DNA from 2 places in the Arthrobacter sp. CC3 genome. Region 2 is predicted to be linked to the other one. Evidence: riboswitches for the same ligand, from Rfam matches in the RefSeq annotation. Region 2 holds a riboswitch; the other holds the start of a gene.
What was found. A riboswitch is a leader RNA that binds a small molecule or an ion and turns the genes downstream of it on or off. The one in region 2 is predicted to bind cyclic di-AMP.
Positions count from the first base shown of each region.

Region 1: linked by a shared signal. The riboswitch ahead of PV761_RS20875 (peptidoglycan DD-metalloendopeptidase family protein) and the one ahead of PV761_RS09775 (M23 family metallopeptidase) in region 2 are both predicted to bind cyclic di-AMP.

Region 1 is NZ_JARCCY010000049.1:6,072-18,165, forward strand. Features, by position in the region: gene PV761_RS20865 (bifunctional SulP family inorganic anion transporter/carbonic anhydrase) at 1-1,277, opposite strand, end outside; gene PV761_RS20870 (isoprenylcysteine carboxylmethyltransferase family protein) at 1,774-2,397, opposite strand; gene PV761_RS20875 (peptidoglycan DD-metalloendopeptidase family protein) at 3,383-4,207, opposite strand; cyclic di-AMP (ydaO/yuaA leader) riboswitch at 4,212-4,427, opposite strand; gene PV761_RS20880 (hypothetical protein) at 4,872-5,510, opposite strand; gene PV761_RS20885 (ZIP family metal transporter) at 5,659-6,921, opposite strand; gene PV761_RS20890 (multicopper oxidase domain-containing protein) at 6,918-7,772, opposite strand; gene PV761_RS20895 (metal-dependent transcriptional regulator) at 8,106-8,780, shown strand; gene PV761_RS20900 (hypothetical protein) at 9,141-9,596, opposite strand; gene PV761_RS20905 (hypothetical protein) at 9,752-10,849, opposite strand; gene PV761_RS20910 (hypothetical protein) at 11,406-11,714, opposite strand; gene PV761_RS20915 (TIGR01906 family membrane protein) at 12,001-12,094, opposite strand, start outside.
Region 2 is NZ_JARCCY010000013.1:137-11,381, forward strand. Features, by position in the region: gene PV761_RS09755 (hypothetical protein) at 2-379, shown strand; gene PV761_RS09760 (SURF1 family protein) at 433-1,305, opposite strand; gene PV761_RS09765 (DUF3105 domain-containing protein) at 1,310-1,945, opposite strand; gene PV761_RS09770 (DUF305 domain-containing protein) at 1,972-2,646, opposite strand; gene PV761_RS09775 (M23 family metallopeptidase) at 2,643-3,425, opposite strand; cyclic di-AMP (ydaO/yuaA leader) riboswitch at 3,429-3,614, opposite strand; gene PV761_RS09780 (cytochrome c oxidase assembly protein) at 3,759-4,736, opposite strand; gene PV761_RS09785 (metalloregulator ArsR/SmtB family transcription factor) at 4,779-5,198, opposite strand; gene PV761_RS09790 (cytochrome c oxidase assembly protein) at 5,619-7,517, shown strand; gene PV761_RS09795 (metalloregulator ArsR/SmtB family transcription factor) at 7,612-7,989, shown strand; gene PV761_RS09800 (cation diffusion facilitator family transporter) at 7,986-8,903, shown strand; gene PV761_RS09805 (thioredoxin domain-containing protein) at 8,903-9,610, shown strand; gene PV761_RS09810 (hypothetical protein) at 9,686-10,315, shown strand; gene PV761_RS09815 (copper resistance CopC family protein) at 10,385-11,026, shown strand; gene PV761_RS09820 (hypothetical protein) at 11,120-11,245, opposite strand, start outside.

The sequences.
Region 1 (12,094 bases), on a different contig from region 2:
AGGACACGCCACAACACGAACACGGCGGCGAGGCCCAGGCCGATAGTGACGCCCTCCAGGAGGTTAAGGAAGATAACGCACAAAAGCGTCACGGCGTAGACCCAGATCTCTCCGGTGCGCAGGCTTGTCCTGATGTCCGCGATCTTGATCAGGCGGGCGCCGATAACGATCAGTAGCCCGGCCAGGACGGCCAGCGGGATCAATTGGATCAGTCCGGCGAACAGCGCGGAGAACAGCAGGACCCAGACACCGTGCAGCACTGCGGACTTCCGGGTCCTGGCGCCCGCTTCCACATTGGTTGCGCTGCGCACGATCACCCCGGTAACGGGGAGGCCGCCGAGCATCCCGGACACAAGGTTGGCCGAGCCCTGGCCCACGAGTTCCCGGTTGAGGTTGGTGCGGGTACCACTGTGCATCTTGTCCACGGCTACCGCGGACAGCAGCGATTCGATGCTGGCAATGAGCGCCACCGAAATGACCGCCATGCCCGCCGTCGCCCAACTTCCCTCGGGCAGCTCCGGCAAGGCCACGGCATCGAACACGGACCCGGAGACGGTGATCCGTTCAATCCCGGGCGCGAACGCTATCGAGACTGCGGTGCCGGCGACGACGGCGGCCAGGGGCCCCGGGACCTTCCGCACGGCCGGCGGCAGATGCTTCCATGCAACGAGCAGCCCGATGACCAGCAGGCCCAGCACGGCAGAGTGCAGTTCGACCCCGGTGACAGCCTCGGGAAGCCGGGCAAGGTTTTCCACCGGTGACCCTGCTGGCTTGGAACCGAGCAGGACCTGGAGCTGTTGCAGGACAATGGTGACGCCGATACCCGCGAGCATCGCCCGGACGACCACCGGGGAGACGGCCAGTGCCACCCGCCCCACCCGGCTGAAGCCCAGCAGCAGCTGCACCACACCGGCGGCGGCCGTGATCGCGCACGTCGCGGCCCAGCCGAACTCGTCCACGAGTCCGGCAACGACGACCGTCAGGCCGGCCGCCGGCCCGCTCACCTGAAGCGGCGAGCCACCCAGGGCGCCGGCAACGATCCCGCCGACCGCAGCAGCGATGAGACCGGCCATGACCGGAGCTCCCGAGGCCGCGGCGATGCCCAGGGACAGCGGCAGCGCCACCAGGAAGACAACCAGCGAGGCCGGGGCATCGTCCCTGAAGCCGTGTAGGAACGTCCTCCTCCCGCGCGGGGCCGCGCCCCTGGGTGGAGCGCCCGGGGGCGGCGCGACGGCGGACGGGTCGACGGTATCGGACAGGTCAGACGATAAGGCCATGATTTCCTTCTACGGAGGGGAAGCATCGGTCCTCAACAACGTATAACGGCAAGGTAACAGGGTGATGTCCGGGGCCTGAGTGTTTGCTGAGACGGATAGTGCGTCTCGTCGACCTGGAAGAGCCGGAGATCTGCAGATGGGGCGGCTGCCGCAGGAGGCGATTTCCTACCTTGAGCTTCTCAAAGTGCTGCGCGAATTCTGCCCCACTCCTCATGGTTTCCGTCCTCGTCATTGGCCCAGCGCGGCGGGCGGGGCTAGATTCGGTTGGCCGGCGTGCAGGCTGTCCTTGTCGAAGACAGCTACATATCCCGAGGCGACCATATGAGGGTCGGGTTCTTGTGCGCGGATGCCACGGTTGCCCTTCACGGGAACAGTGATTTTCCTCGGTGCTTTCCTCTAAGTAGCAGGTGGCGTCGGCAGCTGAAGCGGTGCGCGGTCCCGGGTGGACGGCATCAGCTGCCTGCCGGGGTTACAGACTGCCGTCCCGTGCCAGACATCAACGCTCATTCCGCTGATCAGACCGCAGCCGTCCGATGCCGGGCAGGAATCGGCCCACCCGTGAGGCGTAGTCGGTATATGCGGTGCCATGCGTACGGCGCAGGTATGGCTCTTCCACCCGGCGCACCTGCATCTGGGTGCCGACAAGGATGGCGGCGAACCCGGCGACCGCGACCACGTTGGGCACCATCAGCGTCAGGCCCAGGAACGCCAGGAACACGGCACTGAAGATCGGGTTGCGGACGAGCCGGAACGGGCCCCAAGTGACCAGGACGGTTCGCTCGGTTTCGTCCACACCGATACGCCAGGATGCTCCCATCGCAAGTTGGGCGGCGAAGGTAGCCAGGATGCCGAGCACGGCAAGTGCCGTGCCGACACCGCGAGCCACCGGGTGGTCCAGAACCTCGAGCGGCGCGAGTCCGGTCAGGTCTGCGATAGGCGCGGCCACGCCCGTGATCAGGGTGCCGAATTCCATGCCCCAGTGCGCCCACCATTGCAGGGATCCAGGCCCGACCGAGAACTGCCGGATCCCGGCGTCGCCCGTGCGGTGACGCTGGATCACGTGGCGCGCGACGTCGAGCAGGGCAAAAACTCCGGTGAGGATGAGAGCAGCGACAGCCATCACCCATCACCCCTCGTCACTACCCGGTTCATCAACATTATCGAATCGCTTCCTGCCGCCTAGGCTTTATACCATAACTTTTTGGCGATCCAGCGGCCCGGACGCATCCGCCTCCGGCAATTTCCAGATTGCTGACACTGCGTAAGCTGTTCTGCCCAGCCCGGCTTCGATGACCTTTGGTGAGTGACCAGACGCGCCCCGGACCGGGCCTCGACCGTACTTCGGAGATCAGAGATGGCGGCGTACATCTTTCACTTCTGCGCCGGCCTGGATCCCCTCGCTTGCGCTACCGATCGCCGGTATAAACGCGAAGCTTCCAGGGGACATGATTGGCGTGTGACGAAATTCGGCCCGAGGCCTGGAGGCGGCGGGTAGCGGGCCGACCCCGCCCAGCATGCCATCGGCGTGGCGGAAAGATGCTCGGCACGGGCTCGGCGTTGGACCGCTAGGTCCTGTGCGAAAGCGCCCCAGCTTCGGTGATCCCGGCCCGGAGTCCGTCCGGCTGCAGGGCATCTCTCCGTTCGCATCAGCGGCAACTTTTGCCCTCATCGCCAGGAGCCAGCGCCAGAGATCGCATCAGATCCCGACGCTCCACGGTAGAGCCGCGCACCAGCCCGGACTGTGGCCGTCAGGACGACCCGGGTTTTCCGGGAACGTGGACTGCGCCGAACTCAGTGATCATTTCCACTTCTTCCAGCGTCAGGAGTGCCGGCAGCTCAGGCGCACGGCCATCCCGGCTACCTCTGACGTGCAGCGAGTGCACTGGGCCATATGCAGCGCCTACATCTGCGGCATTACCGGGAATATCTTGTCCCGGCACACCGGCTACGAAATCGGACATCACCAGGGCCGTCCTGAAAGCCTGTCAGACCGTCTGCACGGACTCCCGGACGAGTGCGAATCGCATGCACGAGCATTGGCGTATCTGCATGGAAGCCGGCCGCCGCTGCGAGCAAGCTTGCGCGGAGCCCGCTATCAGTTGAATTTAGAGCCAGCCGGTGGGGTCGACAACTTTCCCGTTGACTTCAACCTCGAAGTGGAGGTGGCAGCCGGTGGAGGCGCCCGTGGTCCCACTGAAGGCCACCACGTCTCCCCGGGATACTGCCTGCCCCTTGGTCACGTTGAAGGAAGACAGGTGGTTGTATGTGGTTTTCAGGCCGTTGCCGTGATCCACGACCACGCGGTTCCCTCCGCCATACTGGTCCCAACTTGCGAAGGTGACGGTACCTGCGGCAGCGGCCAGGACGGAAGTGCCGCACTGGGCGACGAGGTCCTGTCCCCGATGGAAATCTCCTGAACCGCCTGTGATGGGACTGACCCGGAGCCCGAACGGCGAAACTGTGGTCATCGCAGCGAGCGGAGCGCCAAGAGTTCCAGCGGAGGCTGCGCGGGTGATGGCACCGGCCGACTGGGCACTGAGCAGTTGTTTCAGCTTGCCGTCCGGGTCCGCCTTCGTGGCTACCGGGGAGCGGCTGAAGTCGATTCGAGCTCCCGGCGCCGCGGAAATTTCAGGCTGTGGGGCGGTGGAAACGGCGGACGCGGCCTGAACGGGTTCCTGGGCGGCCATCACAGGGCCGGTCACCGGAACAGTCACGGTGAGTGCCAGGCCCGTTGCTGCCAACGCGATGCCGGCCTTCTGGCCGATACCGCTGGAGGCGGCGAAATCAGTGATCTGGCGGAAGGGTCCCCGGCGACGGCGTGCTTCGCGCTGCGGATCGCGGGGCCTGTCCGCGGTAAACACCTCGGTCGCCCGGCGCGCCGAAGCGGGGCCTGTCGCGCGTCGGCGGCCCCTGGAGTATTGCCTGGCCAAGATTTTTTCCTCTCCGGGTAAGCCTGCGAAGTTAGCTGTCGGATTCGGGTCAGAGAGTTCAAAGACCCGGTCCGCCGTAACAAGCACTCTGCGCAGAGATGTCCCCGGAAGGATTTTTAGCTCGATGAGGGCTTGCTGCTGACGGACTTCACCCCAAGGCAGTCCTGCGACTGCCGGTTATGGTTCCTCCGCCTCTGCCAGTTGGTGACTCGTGCACCTGATCCGCTGGCAGAGCCTGGCTCCGGATCAGGTAACGCTTTGGTATCGATGCTTCAGGCTCAACTATAGCTGACTAATCGGACCGTAATCGTTCCGTTATCTTTGCGGAAGGGGCGTCACGGCATTACGTGCGCCGGGTCAGCGCAACTGGAGGAGTCGGGGTCTCGCCCATCCCGTGCGCCACCATGCTGCTCATCGTCGCTTAAATATGGTTAAGGATTCGGAACGCCATCATTTGGCCTTGACCACTATCGGCCCGTCGCCTTTGATGCCGTCTGCCGCCTTTGACCCATGTGGCGGCGGCTGCGGAAGCTCTGACGTCGGACTTGATTCTTTCGTTGGTCCCAGAGGGCCCGTCCGAACCACATGAGACCGGCAATACTGACTTCACCCGCGGTTCGTTCGTGTGGAAACCTTCACATTCTCCGCTGGGAACAGCGGATCGTCAGGGCAGCCTGGGCCTCCGCCGGGCGTCCCGGCGTCCCAGGAACACCGCCGCCCCTCCCGCCATCAGGCTCAGGAAGAGAAGCACCCAGCCCCCGACCGTGAGGGCTGACGCCGCAGCCACCGCGCTGGCATCGGGCGTGGCAGGAGCAAGGGCGGCGTCAACGGCAGCGTTGGCCCACAGTCGGATGATGACGAAGAGTATCGGCGCCATCCACAACGCCCAACGCACGGTCTTGACGGCCACGTTCGTGCCGATCAGCAGGAGCCAACTGAAGCCGAAAATGAGAGGAAACAGCGTCCCCGCGGTTTTGTGGACGTAGCCGAGCTGCCCGCGGGCGTCATCGTCCATGGCAGCGCGCAGCTGCCCAACATACTCGGTGGAAAAGCCGCCCACAAGGGAATCCGGCATCGCGAGACCGCCGGACAACTGCGTCATCTGGTTCAGCGTGAGCAAGTGCAGGTACCAGAACAAGAAAAGGCTGGCTACGACGCCGGCAACAACGATCAGGTTGCTGTTACCTTGCGCCTTTTGCGGCGACCGGCTGGTTGTGGAGTTGATCACAGGAGGCAGTTGGTGGGCGGGGACCGTGGCTTTGCTGCCGTGTTTTTTGATGCGCTGGGCGGGAGTCTTGGCCATGGCCTCATTATCCCGCGCCAGCTTGATCCATCAGGACAACAACCTGATCGAACAGGTCGGGACCGGCCGGATGGATCCCTACTGTCTCAACGGCTGCCATGGCCAGGTGGCATGGCACGGGCCTCCGCCGGCACGGGTTTGGCCGGTTTCAGGCCACGACGAGCAGGCCGGTGCCGAACATGACGGCCAGGCCTGCCACGATTCCCCCGGCGGTCAGCGGCGTGAAGGTCTTTCCTTCGGGGTCCTTGAGCATTGGCAGGAGCTTGACAGCGACCTGGCCGACGGCCCCGGCGCCGAGACCGAGGAGGAATGCGCCCAGGGTGGGCTGGTACACGGTGGAGCCGATCAGTGCCCCGAGCACGGCAGGGGCGCCGGCGATCAGGCCCAGGACGGCGAGGCGGGCAAGGGAGGGTCTTGTTCGGGCCATGGGGGTGACGATGGCAAGGCCTTCGGTGGTGTTGTGGATGGCGAAGCCGATGATCAGGGAGGCGCCCAGGGCCAAGGAGCCCACGGCGTAGGCCGAGCCGATGGCAAGGCCCTCTCCGAGGTTGTGCAGCCCGATGCCGACGGCGATCAGTAGTGCCAGCCTGCGCGGCGAAAGTGCGGCGGGCTCCCCTGTGGTGTGCAGGTCCTGGTGCCGGCGCATCCAGGCGTCGGTCGCCTCCAGCACCAGGTAGGACAGCAGCGCCCCCAGGATCACGACGAGGGGTCCGCCGAAGGCGCTGGTGCCGGCGACGAGATCAAAGGCCTCAAGGGTGGCGTCGAAGGTCAGGAAGGCCAGCAGCCCGACGGTGACGCCGAGCAGTCCGCGCACCCAGGCGGCGGAGGAGCGCCGGACGAAAGGCATCCAGAGCATTCCCAGCGCCACCGGGATGACTCCGACGTAGACGCCGAGCAGTGCCATCAGGCCGAAAAAGGAGCCGTCGCGTTCGGGGCTCAGCGCGGCGGCGTCGATGGCGGCGGGGATCTTGCCCCCGATGGAGGTCACCAGGGCGATCTCGTAGGGGTCCCCGTCCACCCAGTGGTAGCTGACGGTGATGGTGCTGGTCTGCAGCGGGGCCATGGTCTCGGTGGTCTGGGTGAAGGCTGCGTAGTAGTCCGAGACGTTGACCTGGGCGATGGCCACCGGGTCCGGGCCTTCGTTGCGGACAGTGATGATGATCTGGCCCGGGGTCAGCCGGACGTCCTCCACCGCCACTTCTTCCTTGGGTGGAACTCCCTGGCCGAGCCGGGACAGGCCCGGGCCGTTCAGCAGGGAAAACAGGCCCAGGAGGACGGCTATCAGGACCAGGGGTCCGAGACCGAGCAGCCACCGGGGTTTCGGCCGCCGGACGACTGTCTGATCTGTTGACGTGGATGCCGGCGCTGACGTTGATGCCGGTGCGGCCGGTGTGGTGTGGGTGCGTGTCATGATGCGCTCACCTCGAAGAAGCCCATCCAGCCCAGTTCGGCGAATTCGGTCTTGTGCGCGTGGAACATGTACTTGCCCGGATACGGGAAGCGCACCTCAAGCATGCCGCGCTGGCCCTGAACCTGGGAGATGGTGTCAGTGTATTCGCTCGGTGTCAGCATGGTCCCGGTGGGGTAGTAATGGAAGAAGTTCCCGTGGACGTGGAACGAGTTGATCGGGTCGTATTCCAGCACGTTGATCAGGTGGATCCGCACCAGTTCGTTCTGTTTGACCTGGACCGGGTAGTCCATGAAGTGGAAAGGCAAGCCGTTGACGGAGTAGAACTCGTTGTCGTCCCCGCCGTCGGTGTTGTAGCCGTTCATGACCATCACCATCTCGTCATCGGCCTTGGGCCGGCCCTCCTTGGGTTCGATAATGAAGGCCCCGTAGAGGCCTTTGGCGATATGCGGGGCCAGCGGTGACTGGTGGCAGTGGTACAGGTGCGTGCCAAACGGGGTCGCATCGAACTCGTAAGTGAAGCTCTGCCCAGGGGAAATGGACCCTGGGCCGATTCCCGGAGTGCCGTCCATTTCGGCCCTGTGGACACCGTGGAAATGCATCGTGTGCGGGTGCGCCCCGGCGTTGGTGAAGTTGATCCGCAGCGCATCGCCTTCCCGGGCCCAGAGCGAGGGTCCGGGGATCCGGCCGTTATAGCTCCAGCCCGGAAACGTCACCCCCGGAGCGATCTCGAAATCCTTGTCCACCGCCACGATGTCCCACTCCCGCAGGGTCCGCCCGTCCGGCAGGGTGCTGGTTTTGCCGCGGTCAAAGTCCCGCAGGATGGACGAAGGGTCAATCCCTGCCCGTTCCACGGGCACCGATCCGGTGGGGAATCCGGCACCCCGGCCTGTGTCATCGCCACCGATGCCGGGGTGCCTGCGTTCGCAGGCTTGTTGGCGGCCGGTGGCTGCATGGCGCCGTGATTCATGCCTTCCGGACCTGAGGTTTCCCCCGGGCCTTTGGGTTCCGGTGCGGTAAAGGCCGACAGCGCCGGCACGGCAGCAAAGGCGGCGGCACCGGACAGCATCGCCCGCCTGCTCGGCATTTTGGACTTCGCCGATTTCAGGGCGTCCACAGGACCTCCATCTTCAAACATCATTGTTTGAGAAGTCTAACATTCATGTTTTGTTGATAAAATCTCTGTTATGCCTGTATCCGACCTGACCCATTCCGCCCAGGACTACCTCAAGCTGATCTGGACCGCCACCGAATGGTCCGCCACGCCGATCACCATTAGCGTCATGGCCGAACGCTTGGGGGTGACCCCGCCCACGGTCTCCGACGGAATCCGGAAACTGGCCCGGCAGGGACTCCTCTCCCACGCCCCCTACGGCAGCATCGAATTGACCGATCTCGGACGGGAGCATGCACTCACCATGGTCCGCAGGCACCGGCTGCTGGAGACGTTCCTGGTCGAGGTGCTCCACTATGGCTGGGATGAAGTCCATGACGAGGCCGAAGTACTCGAGCACGCGGTGTCGGACGCCCTGATCGAGAGAATCGCTGCCCACCTCGGCCATCCCACGCATGACCCGCACGGTGACCCGATCCCGACTGCGGACGGTCAGCCCCATCTTCCGGCCGCCGGCCAGCTAACCACCGTGACCCCCGTCCGCGGGGTCACCATCACCAGGATCTCGGACGCCAACCCGGACATGCTCCGATACTTCTCCGAACTTGGACTCCGGCCAAACACACGATTGACCGTCCTCGGCCAGCGCCCCTACGCCGACGTCACCAGCGTCCGCGTGGAGGACAGCGGAAACGAAATCGATCTCGGATCGGCCGCGGCCGCCTCGATCTGGGTTGTCTCCAGCTAACGGGCCGTTTTAGATCTTTCGCATGCACAACGTCTTCGTTCCGGCCAGAACCAGGACATGACTGTTGGTGACCGGATCCAAGCCGTAAAGGAGCCGGGGGGTGGTTGCGTGCGTCGGGGGATCGAGGCGAGGGATACACAGTGTGCGCATCCTGCACCAGGACCGCCGTCATTGTCAGGGGTGTGCCCGTGGGCGCGGAGATAAGTGCCATCGTGCGGCTACCGGACCGGCGGCATGCTGCGGGGTTGTTGAATGAGTTTTGGGCCACCGGGCCCCGCCTGCAAGGCCTGGTCTTGGTGCCATGGTCCTGACCGGTGCCGGAAACGCTCTTATCGTGGTCGGCTGCTCAGTGGGTGCGGTTCAGGCCTGACGCACCCCGTCGGCATCCAGGAGAAGGTTTGCGGTGATGAACTTTGGGCACTGCGTGAGTTTGGGCGTGAAGGTAATCGTGCGGACGGGCAGGGGTGTGCCGTGGGTGCCGACACCCGACACGGTGGCGTCAATCGGATCCTCCGTGATCAGATCCAGCCAAAGGTGGCCGTAGAGTGTCCCGTCGGGAGACGCGGTCGCAGGGTAGACGGCATCAGGGCCCTCGCAGCCTTGGTTCACGGGCTTGGTGCCGGGAGCCAGCGCCAGGTCACCCTCCTTGCACACCCCGGACTGGCATGCCTTCAGGTGGACGGTGCGCACCGCCTGGACATAGCTTTGCAGGACGGTCACCGTCACCACAGGGGCCTGGGCAATCGCAGGGCATGACGTGACCGGTGACACGCATGCCGATGCCAGCAAAGCTGTGGCCAGCCAGATTCTGCGCATGCTTTAGCGTAGATACGGTGCGCCGATCCCGGGTACCCCCACCGCATCCAGGCACCACATCGTTATGTGGAACCGCCATCGAGACCGGATCTTTACGTACTGTCCTTCACAGCGCCCCTGGATGTTCGGTGCCGCTGGCGCCTTGCCAGAACTGCTTACTCCGGTGACTTGGCTACATTCGACGATGTCATTCCAAGGACGAAGACGGCGGCGAAGGACACCCCCGCTGAGACGATCATTACTCCTGTCACCATCTCCGGAGACCACAGAACAGGTTCTGCGGCGGCCACCGCAACAAGCTGTCCCGGCCACAGGAGCAGAGGCAGCAGGGGTGCCATTACGAGCTCCCGAACCCGCACGGAGGTTCCGAGCCCGCCCAAGCCGGCAAGCGCGAGGTCAGCGACCGCGCCCGCGGCGACGGCGGCTATGATGACGCCGGGGTTGGGGAAGTCTGCCAGGACGGAGGCCAGAAGGGCAAGTGATGTGACGAGGAAGGTCACTGTTCCCGGGACGGCCTGTCCGAAACGAATCAGGAGCGCCAGGGGAACCGCGATGACCAGCGACGTCACGAGGTAGCTGGCAAGACCGGCGGACGCGATCGCCTCTCCCGTTATGTGTTCAGCTGTTCCTTCGGGGGCATGTGATACGGCAATGGTCGCCTGGTCCGCGAGAAACCCGGACAGGTAGCTGAGGGCGAAAGCGGCGACGGCGGTTATCGCCGTTACGGCGAGCATGGCAGGAAGTCCCATCAGCCGTGAGGATGGACTGGCCCGCAGCCGGGAAGCCCGGATGGGGCCGGAGAACAGCAAGGCACCCCCGGCGAACAAGGCCAGATGCGTGGGACTGAGCAGGGCGTCGATTCCGAACTCCACACCGAAAAGCTGGTGCCAGACCATGTCGGAGATGCCTCCCGCGCCAAAGACGGCGGCGCCCGCAACGGCGTGCCCATAGCCGGCGGGAACAACGGCCAGGCGGGCCACTCGCTGGCGAGCGGCCGCGCGCCTGCCAAGCAGTGCCAGCCATCCCACGAGCAGCAGCAGGCCCCCATACAAGAAGGCATGCCATGGAGTGAAGAAGGAATCCGGGAGGCCAAGAACATGGGCACGCCCATCAAGGTATACGGCGGTCACAATCAGGAGACCAAGAACCGATGTCACAAGATCCTCGGCCACCAGTGTGGGCACCGCCCGCCCTGGAACGGGGCCGCTGTGATGAGCGGACGACGAGGACTCGCTGCTGGACCGCACCTTCATGAAGGACCTCCTCTGTTGGCTTCCGGAAGGGACGAGTCTTCGCGTGGCTCTGCCAACACCGCCAAGATATACCGCTGGGCGCCGTATCGGTCAATGGGCTTTCGGGGACTTGCTGGAAACAGTACGTTCGTGGGTGGAGCCGATGCATCGAGATCCAGTCGGGTACGGGAAGGCCGCGCTTGAGGGTCGTCAGGGATTTGGACAAAGGCGTCCCCGCACGTGGGGACGCGGTGCCTGCGTGGACCTGGGCGAATTTGCTGACAATCTGCCGGTGCTGTTGAGTTCAACCCCGAAATGTCGATGATGAACGCCGCTTCGGCTCAGCCAGCGAAGGTGCAGACGGACGCTGCACCGGCGAACCCGCTTCCGCTTGGGCGTCACCGCGGCGAGTTGGCCAGATCCACGGCTCTGCCGGTTTACGCACGTCCCCGCTTGCGCAGGGCTACTCCTCGCCGCTCTTCGATCTGGGGCGGTCCTTGCCTCGACGGCTAACCCGGTCCGCTTTCCCGGAAAGAATCAGGAATGATCCGTTTTTCCGGACCGCCGACGGCCGTCCTCAGGCACCGGAGTTTCTGGCCCGGCGCTGCGCCACGTAGAAGATGCCCCCGCCCAGTGCCAGCAGCCCGGCCGCGATCCCCACGACCAGCGGCGCGTTCTCATCATTGGGTCCTCTGACCTGATCCGGGACGGCAGCCGACGGCGCCGTGGCCGGCGGGGAGCTGGCAGCAGTTGCGGAACCGGATGACATGACTGAGCCGCCATGGTTCATGCCGGGCATGCTGCCGCCGGAGCCATCTGAGCAGCCAGCCAGAGCGATGGCTGCGGCGATCGCAGCGACTGACACGGTCATGTACTTCTTGTTCATGGAAATTTGTCCTTCAAGACATCAACAGACGCTGGGCAGCGTCATCGTCAAAACGCACGTTAGCTGAGTATAGGGTTTCTAAAATCTTGACCGGTGTACGGGTATCGGTTGGCAGCATCCGCAAAGAGGCCGGAGCGATGGCCGCAAACAGCCGGCAGAGGGTCTGATGGGTGGTGGAAAGTTTGGCTAGGCTCGTAACTTTCGAGACCGGGACCGCTGACGTTGCGATTCATAGCGTGCGTCCGTGCCGGTCCGCACAGTCTGAACAAGATGCCGGACAGACAGTTCACCGGGCGTGCTCCGCCATGCCGCCGCTCCCGTCCGCGGGAAGTCGTGACCGCCGGACGGGCCAGCCGAAGGCAACAGTGAGCGTGGTGACG
Region 2 (11,245 bases):
CGTGGAAACTCTGCTCCGGACATCGCCGCGTGAAGGCAAGGGGCATCTGACTGCCGCATTGGATCGGCTCCAGGTCAACGCCGACGAGTGCCGTGAGCTGCACATCGAAGGCACTTTCATTGGCCATGGCCCGGCGGAGGAAGCAGAGAGGCTGATCGGCGGCGCCGGCACCGTGGTGCATCTCCGCCTGGGCCTGGAAGCGGAGGCAACGCCGGAAAGATCAGCGCACGACCCGGCAGGCCCTCCAGAGTTCGGCCGGTGGCGGGGAATCCTCCAACGGAGCGTTCAGCATTGGATGCGTGCCGCGTGGCAGTCCGCAGCTGTGAAGGGCGTCCTTGTGGAGTGCGCCGCGCTTCAGCTGACCCTGCAGGCCGCCTGACGCTGGTGCCGCCGGCGCGAAACGAGGCTAAAGCAAGGTTGTCTGACGCCGGGTCAGAGGCCCATGGCGTCCAGAAGAGCATCTTCCTCGTCATCGGAGCCCTGGCGACGCGGTTTGCCTGGTGGGCCGGTGCGCTGTCCGGGCCCGGAAGGTTCCTGGATTTCACGCTCCTCCCGGTCGATGCGGGCCTGCTGCCGGGCCATGTAGCCGAACCCGACAAAGGCCAGGACCCCGAAGGTAATCCACTGCAACGCGTAGGAAAGGTTGGACCCTTCCTGCACCTTTGGTGGGGCGAGCTCCTGAGGTGCGAGTTCAGGCGGGGGCGTTTCGGAGGCCATGAGCCCATAGCTGCCGGTCTTGACCGGATACTCCAGCTGGCGCGCGTAGGAGGCCAGGTCAATGCTGGCCAGTTGCCCCTCCGGAGCGCTGCGGTCAAAGTCAGCTTCTGAGGGTTTGATCCGCACGACTGCAGCGATGGTTCCGCGCGGCGGCGCAGGAACGGTATCCGGGTAGCCGGGCCGGTTGTTCCCGATAGGAAGCCAGCCCCGGTTGATAATGATTGTTTCCCCGGAGACCACGCGGAACGGCACCACAACCTCGTACCCGGCCGCAGAGTGATTGGGCCGGTTCCGGACGATGCGTTGGTCCTCGGCAAGATAGTGACCCCTGACAGAAACCGTCGTCCATTTCACGTCCGGGTCCGGGGCCTCGAAGTAGCGGCTGGCCTCTTCGTAAGGCACGGGCGCCTTGTCGTAGTTCTGCTGGACGCGGCGGATTTCGGCCACCGCCTGGTTCCTCCGGTCCATCTGCCAATTACCCAGCCCCACGCAGGCCGCGGCAAACAGCGCGGCCATGCCCAGAATGCCCAGCCATCGCCAGGACAGCAGGAACCCGTAGGCACGGGGTGCCCTGTCCTTGCTTGGCATCGCGTCAGCCCTGCATGCCGCCGGAACAGACGGCCCCCGGTTCGGGGGACTGCGGCCCTTGACGGTACTTCTTGATGAACGGGGCCAGACGTTCATCGCTGCCGCTGTCCACGGCGAGCTGTTTGCCCCAGGCTGTTGCCACCACGGGTTTGGCTTGTTCGGCTACCGGGCTGAGCAGGAGATAGTCCTGCTTGCCAGCCAAGGCCGTCAGCTCGGCGAGCTGGTCGGCGCCCAGGTCGGGACGGTAGGTGAGCCAGACCGCCCCGTGTTCCAGAGAATGCACTGCCCGCGTTTGTTCCACGGGCGTGGTGTAGACCCCGCAGTTCGTCCAGACCGGGGCATGGTCCCCGCCCGTGGCCGGAGTCCGCGGATAACTGACGGGCTCGCTGGTGTGGTTCCTGGACTGGTCGGGATAGTCCTGCTCCCCGTCGATGGGCCGGGCCGCCGCGGCATTAAGCCGGTCGCGCTGCTGGACCTCCCCGACAACGACGAAGCTCACCGCCGCGACGATTGCGAGGACCACGGCCGCACCCGTGCCGTAGATCAGCCAGGCCCGCCGCCTGTCGGCCGCGCGCTGTTTGGCCTGCACCGCAGCCAGGAGCGCTTTACGGTCCTCGTGGGCTTTCGGTTTACCAGACATGGGCGGTCTCGCTTTCTTAGGTGCGGTCAAAGTCGGCCGCGGAGCTCTTCAAGGGCAGTAATTTCAGCTGTCTGGGCTTCTACGATACGGGCGGCGAAGTCCCGGACCTTTGAGGTTTCCGCTAAGCGGGTACCGGCGGAGGCCATGGCGACGCCACCTTGATGATGGCGGATCATCAAGTCCGTGAACAACCAGTCAGCCTCCGCACCTGAGGATTCGCGAAGCGCCTGCATCTGTTCCGGGGTGGCCATCCCTTCCATGACACCTTCGGCGCCGTCTCCTTGGCTCCCGTGCGAGGCTCCGGACCCGTCATGAGTACCGCCGGCCCTCATCCACGCCATCGGCGGTGCTGACCCGGCCTGGGACAGGCCCCAGTCCTGCAGCCAAGCGAACATCTGGCCATTCTGATGCTGCTGGGCGGTGGCAATGTCGTAGGCGACCGCCCGGACCTCGGGGTCGTCGGACTTGTCCCGGATCAACAGGGCCATCTCCACTGCCTGCGCGTGATGGGTCTGCATGTCCCGGGAAAATCCCGCATCCGCGCCCGAGTCCTGGACGAGTGCGGGCGCTGTCGAAAGCCGGCCCAGGGCAAAGAAACCCAGTGCGGTGAGGGCCACGACTGTGACGAAAACAGCCCAGAGCCGCTTCCTGGGCAGCGGCGATGGTGCCGTGAGCTGTTCACGCGGCTCAGTGAGGTTCACGACCGGAGCCAGCCCTGCGGATCGACAGTTACGCCGTTTCGGACAATTTCGAAGTGCAGGTGACATCCGGTGGAGTTTCCGGTCGTTCCGGCCCCGCCGAGCCGCTGGCCCTTGGCCACCACCGCACCGACCGAAACCTCTATCGAAGACAGATGGTTGTACGTGCTTTTCATGCCATTGCCATGGTCAACCACGATGCGGTTCCCGCCACCGTTCTGGGACCATCCAGCTTCCACGACGGTCCCGGAGCCGGCGGTGAACACTGCGGTCTGGCAGGAGGCGACCAGGTCCAGCCCGGTATGAAGCTCACCCGAACCTCCCGTGATCGGGCTGGTACGGAATCCGAACGGAGAGGAGATGGACATGCTGGCCAGCGGCGCGCCCAGGCTGGAATCAACAGGTACGGCCATTGGCGGTGCCGCCGCTGCGGCGGGGGTCCCGGCAGCGGATCCTGCAGGCGCTGCCGGCGCCGGCCGGTCGGCGGGCCGGGTCCCGACTTCAGTCCGTGGATAGGTGATGACTGCCTGTGCCTGTGCTGCTATGGCCGGGGCAGCGGCCTCGACAGCAGCCGGCTGGGCGGCGGCGACGGTACCTGCGGCGGCAATAAGTCCGGCATGCGCGGCGGGTATGCCGGCGGCCAGCATGACAACAGCGGCAAAAGCCGAAGCCCCGGGCAGCCAGGCCGGGCGCGGGGACGGAGCCTGAGGTCGGGCGGCGGCGCGGCGGCGGGAGCGGTCATGGGGAAGGGCGCGGCGGCGGCCGTGGCGGGAGGGGGGCACAGCTGATCCTTTCGGGTCGCCTGCGAAGTTAGCTGTCGGGTTCGGACCAAGGAAAAAAGCCCGGACACAGTTCCGGCGCCGGCCCGCGTGGACCCGTACCGCTGTGTGTCTTAACCCCAAGGCAGCACGCTGCCGTTAATGGGTCCTCCGCCCCCGCCGTGTGAGTTCGTAGTATGGCGCCGCCGGCGGGGCTGAGCGTCCGGAGCCAAGGCTTAATACAGAAAAGCCTGAATCAACATTACACGACCACCACATATGTCACAATTCGATAACAACGGAGATGGTGTTTTCTACAACCCGTACAACTCTCACGAGGGTCAAATCGTTCCCGGACTACTCGGGCCAGCGCCGCGGTTCGGGCCTGTCCGCCAACTCCTGCAGGTAGTCGTTGTAGGCGTCGAGTTCGGGGGTCCCTGCGGTCAGTTCGGCCCGGTCGATACTGGCATTGGATTTGGTTTCTTCGCGTTGCCATCGGACCAGGATGAACATCAGCAGGAGCACTCCCGGCAGTTCGCCGTAGGACCAGGCCAGTCCGCCGGCTATGCCCTGGTCCGTTATCGGGTTGATGTTCCAGCCTGGAGGCGGTGTGGCGAAGAATTTCACCATGGGTGCGGTGGCCATCATGAGTACCACCCCGAAGAAGGCGTGCAGCGGCATCTCCGCGAAGATGTCGATCATCCGTCCGAAGTGGGTCTGGCGGCTCGGCAGCGGATCAGCGGAAATCAGCGGCACCGTGAACAGGATCCCGGAGATCAAAAACAGCAGTTCCAGGCCGACGTGGCCGTACCAGGTCGGCAGCAGCAGGTCCGCCAGCCCGGAGAAGTACACCCCGTAAAAGCTGAGCAGGAACAGCGGGATCATGAAGGCGGGGTGAATTGCCAGGCGTCCCCATCGTGAACGCAGCCCCCAGAGTGCTGTCCGGAGGACGGGGCGGCCCATCCTGCCGTGCGGTGTTGCCCGCAGCAGCAGTGTCCCGGGGGATCCGATGACCAGCAGTGGCGGAACGGCCATCATCAGGGTCAGCTGCTGGAACATGAAGATGGAGAACATCCGCAGCCCGTACCCTTCAATGCCGGCGCCCATGACCACGATGAGGGCCAGGCAGCCCAGCAGGAAGGAACAGGTCCGCACCACGGACCAGCGCCGGCCCTGCCGCCACAGTCTGATCGCCCCCGCCAGGTAGAGCACTGCGGCCAGGAGCATCAGGGCAGGGATTAGCGGAACAGGCTGCAGGTTAGGCGCCAGGTATTCAGCCAGCGACGGGGGCAGCGACGGAAGCCAGACCGGACCGGTCATGTCAGGCACAGACATCGCTGCACCGGGTATCGCCCTGCCGGGACCGGACTGCACCTGTCAGGGTGCGTGAGCACTTCCGACCATCCGCAGCCGGTCCTGACCGGTGTGGCCGACGTGTGTCAGGCCGAGATCGAGAAGCATCCGGACGTGGGAGTCGGCCAGTGAGTAGTAGGCCATCCTTCCCGAACGGCGCACCGACACGACCCGCGGCCCGCGCAGCAGGCGCAGGGCATGGGAGACCCCGGACTCGCTCAAACCGGTCGTTGCTGCCAGGTCGCACACGCACATTTCTCCTTCGAGGAGAGCGATGAGGATCCTGACCCGGCCAGGGTCCGAGAGCAACCCGAAGATCACGGCCAGGTCCGCCACGTCCGAGTCCCCGGGCATCTTGGATCTGACAGCCTCCACTTTGTCTGCATCGACAAGCCGGACAAAACACTCCGGCCCGGCGGGGGCTCGGGGTGGAATCTGCGTCATCCATCTAGGCTACCTTTACGTGCTAACGCTTCGCGTTTCCCCATAGTTCCCTGGCAAACCGTACGGAGTGCTGGCAGGCGCGGGTACGCCCGTCTGGGAGCGGGCGATTAACGTGTGAACAACTCTACAGATAATCTGGTGTCGCGCGCTGCCCTCAGTTTCGCGCTCCATTTCCTGCCCTTTCGGGACGGGGTCAGGACCAGGTTAGGACTTATTGTGGCCCTCAAAGCCTCCACTTCACAGGAGAGGCCGGCTGTTTCGCCCAGGCCGGTATGGCTGGTTGTCGCTTGTGCAATCGCCCTGGCGGTGCTTTTGGTTGCGACAGCCTTTGGCCGGGGAACTCTTCCGGCTGAGGCCCGGGATCCGGGGGCGCTGGTCCGGTGGGGATACGGTGTCGCGCAGACCGGACATAATCTCGCGATGGCTGCAACGATCGGGGCCCTTGTCTTTGCCACGTTCATCGTCCCGCCCCTGCTGAAGGCTCCGGGACGGGGTTCCCGGGACCACGGCGGTGACGTTCGGGCATCCCGGGCGGCGGCCGAACATCCGGCCTTTACCCGGATCATGATGCTGGCCGCCGCCGCCAGCGTCCTCTGGACCTTGTCAGCCGTCGCCGTGCTGGTGCTGGGCTTCGCGGACATCGCCGGTCTGCCCGTCTCGGGCAGCCCCGAGTTCTCCGCCGGCCTCGCCGCCTACATCAGCGAACTGCCCACCGGCAATGCGTGGCTGGCGGTGGTCATGATCGCAGCAATGGTATCGACTCTGCTCTTCAGTGTCCGGTCCCCGGCGCCCCTGGCGGCTACTGCGCTGCTGGCCATGGCAGGGGTGCTGCCCCTGATCCTGATCGGCCACGCCTCCAGCGGCAACGACCACGAGCAGGCCACCAACTCCCTGGGCCTGCACCTGGTCGGGGTGTGCCTCTGGTTCGGCGGACTGATCGCCCTCACCGTCGCCGGAACAGCACTGGGCAAGGACACAGCCGCTGTCCTGCGCCGGTTCTCGTCCCTGGCCCTGTTCGCTTTCATTCTGGTCTCCGCCTCCGGCATCATCAACGCCTCGATCCGGATGCCGCTGCCCGAAGGGCTGACTTCCCCGTACGGGGTCTTGGTACTGGCCAAGACCGCAGCCGTCATCGTCCTGGGCATCATCGGCTACCTGCACCGTGCACGACTGATCCCGGCGCTGGAGCAGAAAGCCCCGAGCGGGAGTGCGGGCCCGGTGCTGTGGCGGTTCATCGTTGCCGAACTGCTGATCATGGGCGCCGCCAGCGGCCTGGCCGCGGCGTTGAGCCGCACCCCTCCCCCGGGCGGGGAGGAAATCCGCGCCGCCCTCACCCCGGCCGAAATCCTCACCGGATATGTCCTTCCGCCGGAACTGACGCCGGAACGGTGGTTTACGGTGTGGCGGCCGGACTGGCTGTGGATCGCCCTGGCCATAACCGCCGCCGTCTTCTACCTCATGGGTGCCCGGCGCCTACGGTGGCGCGGAGACAGCTGGCCGTGGATCCGGACCGTACTGTGGTTCATTGGCCTGGCCGCACTGGTGTTCTTCACCTCCGGCGGCCCCTCGGTCTACGGCCGGGTCCTTTTCAGCGCCCACATGCTCGACCACATGGCCCTGACCATGATCGTGCCCATCTTCCTGGTCCTGGGCGCCCCGGTAACGCTTGCGCTGCGCACGCTTGGGCCCCGGCGGGACGGTTCCCGCGGACCCCGTGAGTGGGTGATGGTCCTGGTCCATTCCCGGGCCGCTGCGGTCCTGACGCATCCTTTGTTCGTTGCCGCCAACTTTGCCGGTTCCATAGTGCTGTTCTACTACTCGGACGCCTTCGGATTTGCTCTGCGCGAACACGCCGGACACGAGCTGATGACCGCCCACTTCCTCATCACCGGTTACCTGTTCATCCTCTCGATGATCGGCACAGACCCGGTGCCCCTCCGCGCCCCCTACCCGCTGCGGCTCCTGCTGCTGTTGGCGACCATGGCCTTCCACGCCTTCTTTGGCGTGACGCTCATGGGCTCGACCACCCTCCTGCAGCCGGACTGGTTCACCGGGCTGGGACGGGACTGGGGACTGCCTGCCCTGGAGGACCAGCAGATGGCCGGTGCCATCACCTGGGGCATCGGCGAAATCCCCACCCTGCTGATCGCCATCGGCGTGGCCATCATGTGGTCACGCTCCGACGCCCGCGAGATGCGCCGCACCGACCGGGCCGCGGCACGCACCAACGACGCCGACCTGACCGCCTACAACGCCATGCTCGCCCGGCTCAATGAACGCAGCAGTACAACGGGCCGGGGCCATGACCCCGGCAAATAGGACAGCGCCGATTGCCGGTTGCCGGGAACGTCGTTCGTCAGCCGATCTTGATTCAGAATATTCTGAATCCACAAACGTCTGTATCATTTCGGGTATGCGCATACTCTCCACCATCGATGTCCTGGCCCGGTTCGGCAAAGCCCTGGCCGACCCGACCCGGGCGGCGATCCTGCTGGAACTGAAAAACGGTCCCGCATTCCCGTCCGATCTGGCCGAGGGGATCGGCGTCAGCCGCCAGATCCTGTCCAACCATCTGGCCTGCCTGCGCGATTGCGGCCTGGTCGCCGCCGAACCTGCCGGCCGCCGGGTCCGCTACGAACTCTCGGACCCCAGGCTGGCGCACGCCCTGGGTGACTTGCTGGGCACCATCCTGACCGTCGATCCGATCTGCAGCTGCGCCGAACCCGACTGCGCCCAGGACAAGCAGGCCCTTGCCCCCACTGACCTTCACCCCCTGGAAGTACGCCCATGAGCGGACATGATCACGACCACGGCGCCGCCGGAACCCGCCAGCGCGGCAAACTGCTCATCGTATTTTCCATCACCTTCGCCGTGATGATCGCGGAAATCATCGGATCGGTCCTCACCGGCAGCTTGGCGCTCCTGGCCGACGCGGGCCACATGTTCACCGACTCGACCGGTCTGCTGATCGCCCTCATCGCCGCCTCCCTTGCCCTGAAGCCCGCCACGCTCAAACGCACCTGGGGCTACAAGCGTGCCGAAATCATCGCCGCCGCAGGGCAGGCGGCCCTTCTGCTCGGCGTCGGCGGCTTCGTCATCGTCGAAGGAATCCGACGGCTCTTCGAGCCTCCCGAAATCGCCGGATCCACGATGCTGTGGTTCGGCATCATCGGCCTGGCCGGCAACGCCGTCGGCCTGGTGGTCCTCGCCTCCGGCCGGAACCACAACTTCAACATGAAGGCCGCATTCCTGGAAGTGCTCAACGACGCCCTGGGATCCGTTGCCGTCATCGCAGCGGCCATCATCATCGCCGTCACCGGCTGGGTCCAGGCCGACGCCGTCGTGTCCCTGCTCATCGGTGTACTGATCATTCCCCGCACACTCAAGCTGCTCCGCGACACCGTCAATGTGCTCATGGAAAACGCACCCCAGGGCCTGGACATGGCCAAGGTCCGCGAACACATCCTGGAGCTGCCCCACGTCATTGACGTCCATGACCTGCACGCATCCCTCGTCGCCTCAGGAATACCGGTCCTCTCAGCCCACGTCACCGTCGAAGACGGCTGCATGACCGACGGACACGCCACAGAAATCCTGGCGGACCTGCAACGATGCGTGGCCGAGCACTTTGACGTCAGCATTGAACACTCCACCTTCCAGATCGAACCAGCCGCCCACCGCGACCAGGAAAGCATGCATCACTGATGACACCACCGACCAAGACCGCCCCTTCACGACCAGAGCACTCCCCGATGGACCCCGCCAAAAAAGCCCGCCGGGTCATTTGGATCCTGCTGGCCATCATCGTGGGCGCAGGCATCATCTGGTTCGCCGTTTTTACGGCTGCCAAACCCGCCCCTGTGGAGCCCCAGGCCGCACCGGACGCCCAGCTCGTGCGCGAGGACAGCCACCGCGTTACCTCACCGGCGACAGAGAAAGCGCAACTGGTGGAATTCCTGGACTTCGAATGTGAAGCCTGCCGCGCCGCCGTGCCGCTGGTGGAGGAACTGAAGAAGGAATTCGGTGACCAGGTCACCTTCGTGAACCGGTACTTCCCCCTGCCATCGCACAAGAACTCCGGCCAGGCCGCCCTCGCCGTCGAAGCAGCAGCGCAGCAGGGAAAGTACGAACAGATGTACGCCAAGATGTTTGAAACCCAGCCGCAGTGGGGCGAGAAGCAGGACTTCCAGAACGCCCTGTTCAGGACCTTCGCCGAAGAGCTTGGACTGGACATGGAAAAATACGACGCGGCCATGGCTGCTGAAGAGACCAAGGAACGGATCCGCAAAGATATTGCCGACGGGAAAGCTCTTGGCGTTTCCGGTACTCCAACCTTTTTCCTGAACGGCGAAAAGCTCACCCTCAACACCGAAGCCGAATTCCGGCAGAAACTGGCCGACGCCGTCAAATAGCTCACACAGCAAGGTTCAGAACCGCTACCGTTCTACATGATGTAGAACGGTAATTTGGGCTGGAAGGAGGCAGCCATGATGATCCTGCACCGTGCACCTCTGCGGTTGCCGCGGGCCGGTGCCGTGGCGCTGACCGTGCTAACCCTGGCCGGCGGCGCTCACGTCGCCGCCGGCGGGCAGCTCCCGGCACTGCCGATCCTGACGGCGGTGGCCGCGGTTGTTGGCCTCTCCACGGTTCTTCTCGCGGGGCGGAAAATGAGCGCCCCGCGCCTGGTCGGCTACCTCGGCGCCTCCCAGCTCGCCCTGCACCTGGCCTTCTCACGGCTCGCAGACGCCGGGACGTCCGGTCCTACCGGCCAGCCCCACCATGGGTTCGCCACCACGGCGGCCAGTTCGGTGTCGGCCCAGACCCCGTCGCCCTACGAGCATCTGGCGGCCGATGCCGGTTCAACAATGACGCTCCTGCACCTGGCGGCGACACTGCTGACGGCGATCTTTCTGGCCCGGGGCGAGGCTGCCCTCTGGGCGCTGGCGGCCTGGTTGAAGCCGCTGCACGGGATCTCTGAAACCGGGACCATTCCGCCGCGTTTCCGGGTCCTGCCCGCACAGCCACGGACGGTCCCGGCCAGGGCTGCGGTTCCCGGGCAGGTCGGTGTCCGGGGACCCCCGCACAGGTTCTGCAACCTCCAAGCCCCCGCCTGCTAAGGGGGCCACCGCGCCGCAAAAGTACGGCGTCAAGTGTCCGGATACAACCAGAATTGCAGAACCAATTTCATGAATGATCTGAATCGTGGACGCTCCAAGGCAGTGCTTGCCCTCGCCGGTGCCCTGCTGTTCACCGCGCTGGGGGCCGGGCCGGCGCAGGCCCACGATGCCCTCCAGTCAACATCCCCTGAACGCGACACCACCGTGGCCGCGGCCCCGGAGATTGTGACTCTGACGCTCTCGGAACCACCCACGGATTCGAAAAGCCTGAACCTGAGTATCATCACGGTGACAGACTCAACCGGAAAAACGCTCAGCAACGGTGAGGTCACGGTCGCGGGACCGACCATATCAACCAACGTCACACCGGGAAGCAACGGACCCTACAAGGTCCTGTGGCGCACCGTTTCCTCCGACGGCCACCCGATCGAGGGAACCTTCGCCTTCACCGTCGAGGACCCGGCTGTGGGCGCGGCAACCGGGCCGGCATCAGCAACGGCAACGGCAACGGCAACAGCAACAGCAACAGCAACAGCGACAGCGACAGCGACGGCCAGCGCCCCGGCGAACACCGTGCCGGACCGCGTACCGCCGCCCGATGACAGCAACGCCCTCCTCACGGTCGGCATCGCCGCCATCGTCCTGGCGGTCATCGGCGGCCTTATTTATCTGTCCCGCCGCCGGGAGCGGACAGGCGACAGCGGCGCCTGAACCAGAGCACCGGGCTTTCTGCGGCCGCAGGGCCCCGGGGATGAGCACACCTCCCGGGGCCCTGCGGACCGGTCGTTTAAGGCGGTCGGGACGTTAAGCGGCTGCTCCGGCGGGAAGTCTGCGGGACCTGAAGCGTCCGACGGTACCGGCCAGAACTGCTGCCGCCATCACCACAACGGCAGCAACGCCGGTGTAGAACAGTACTGAGGACATTTCCGG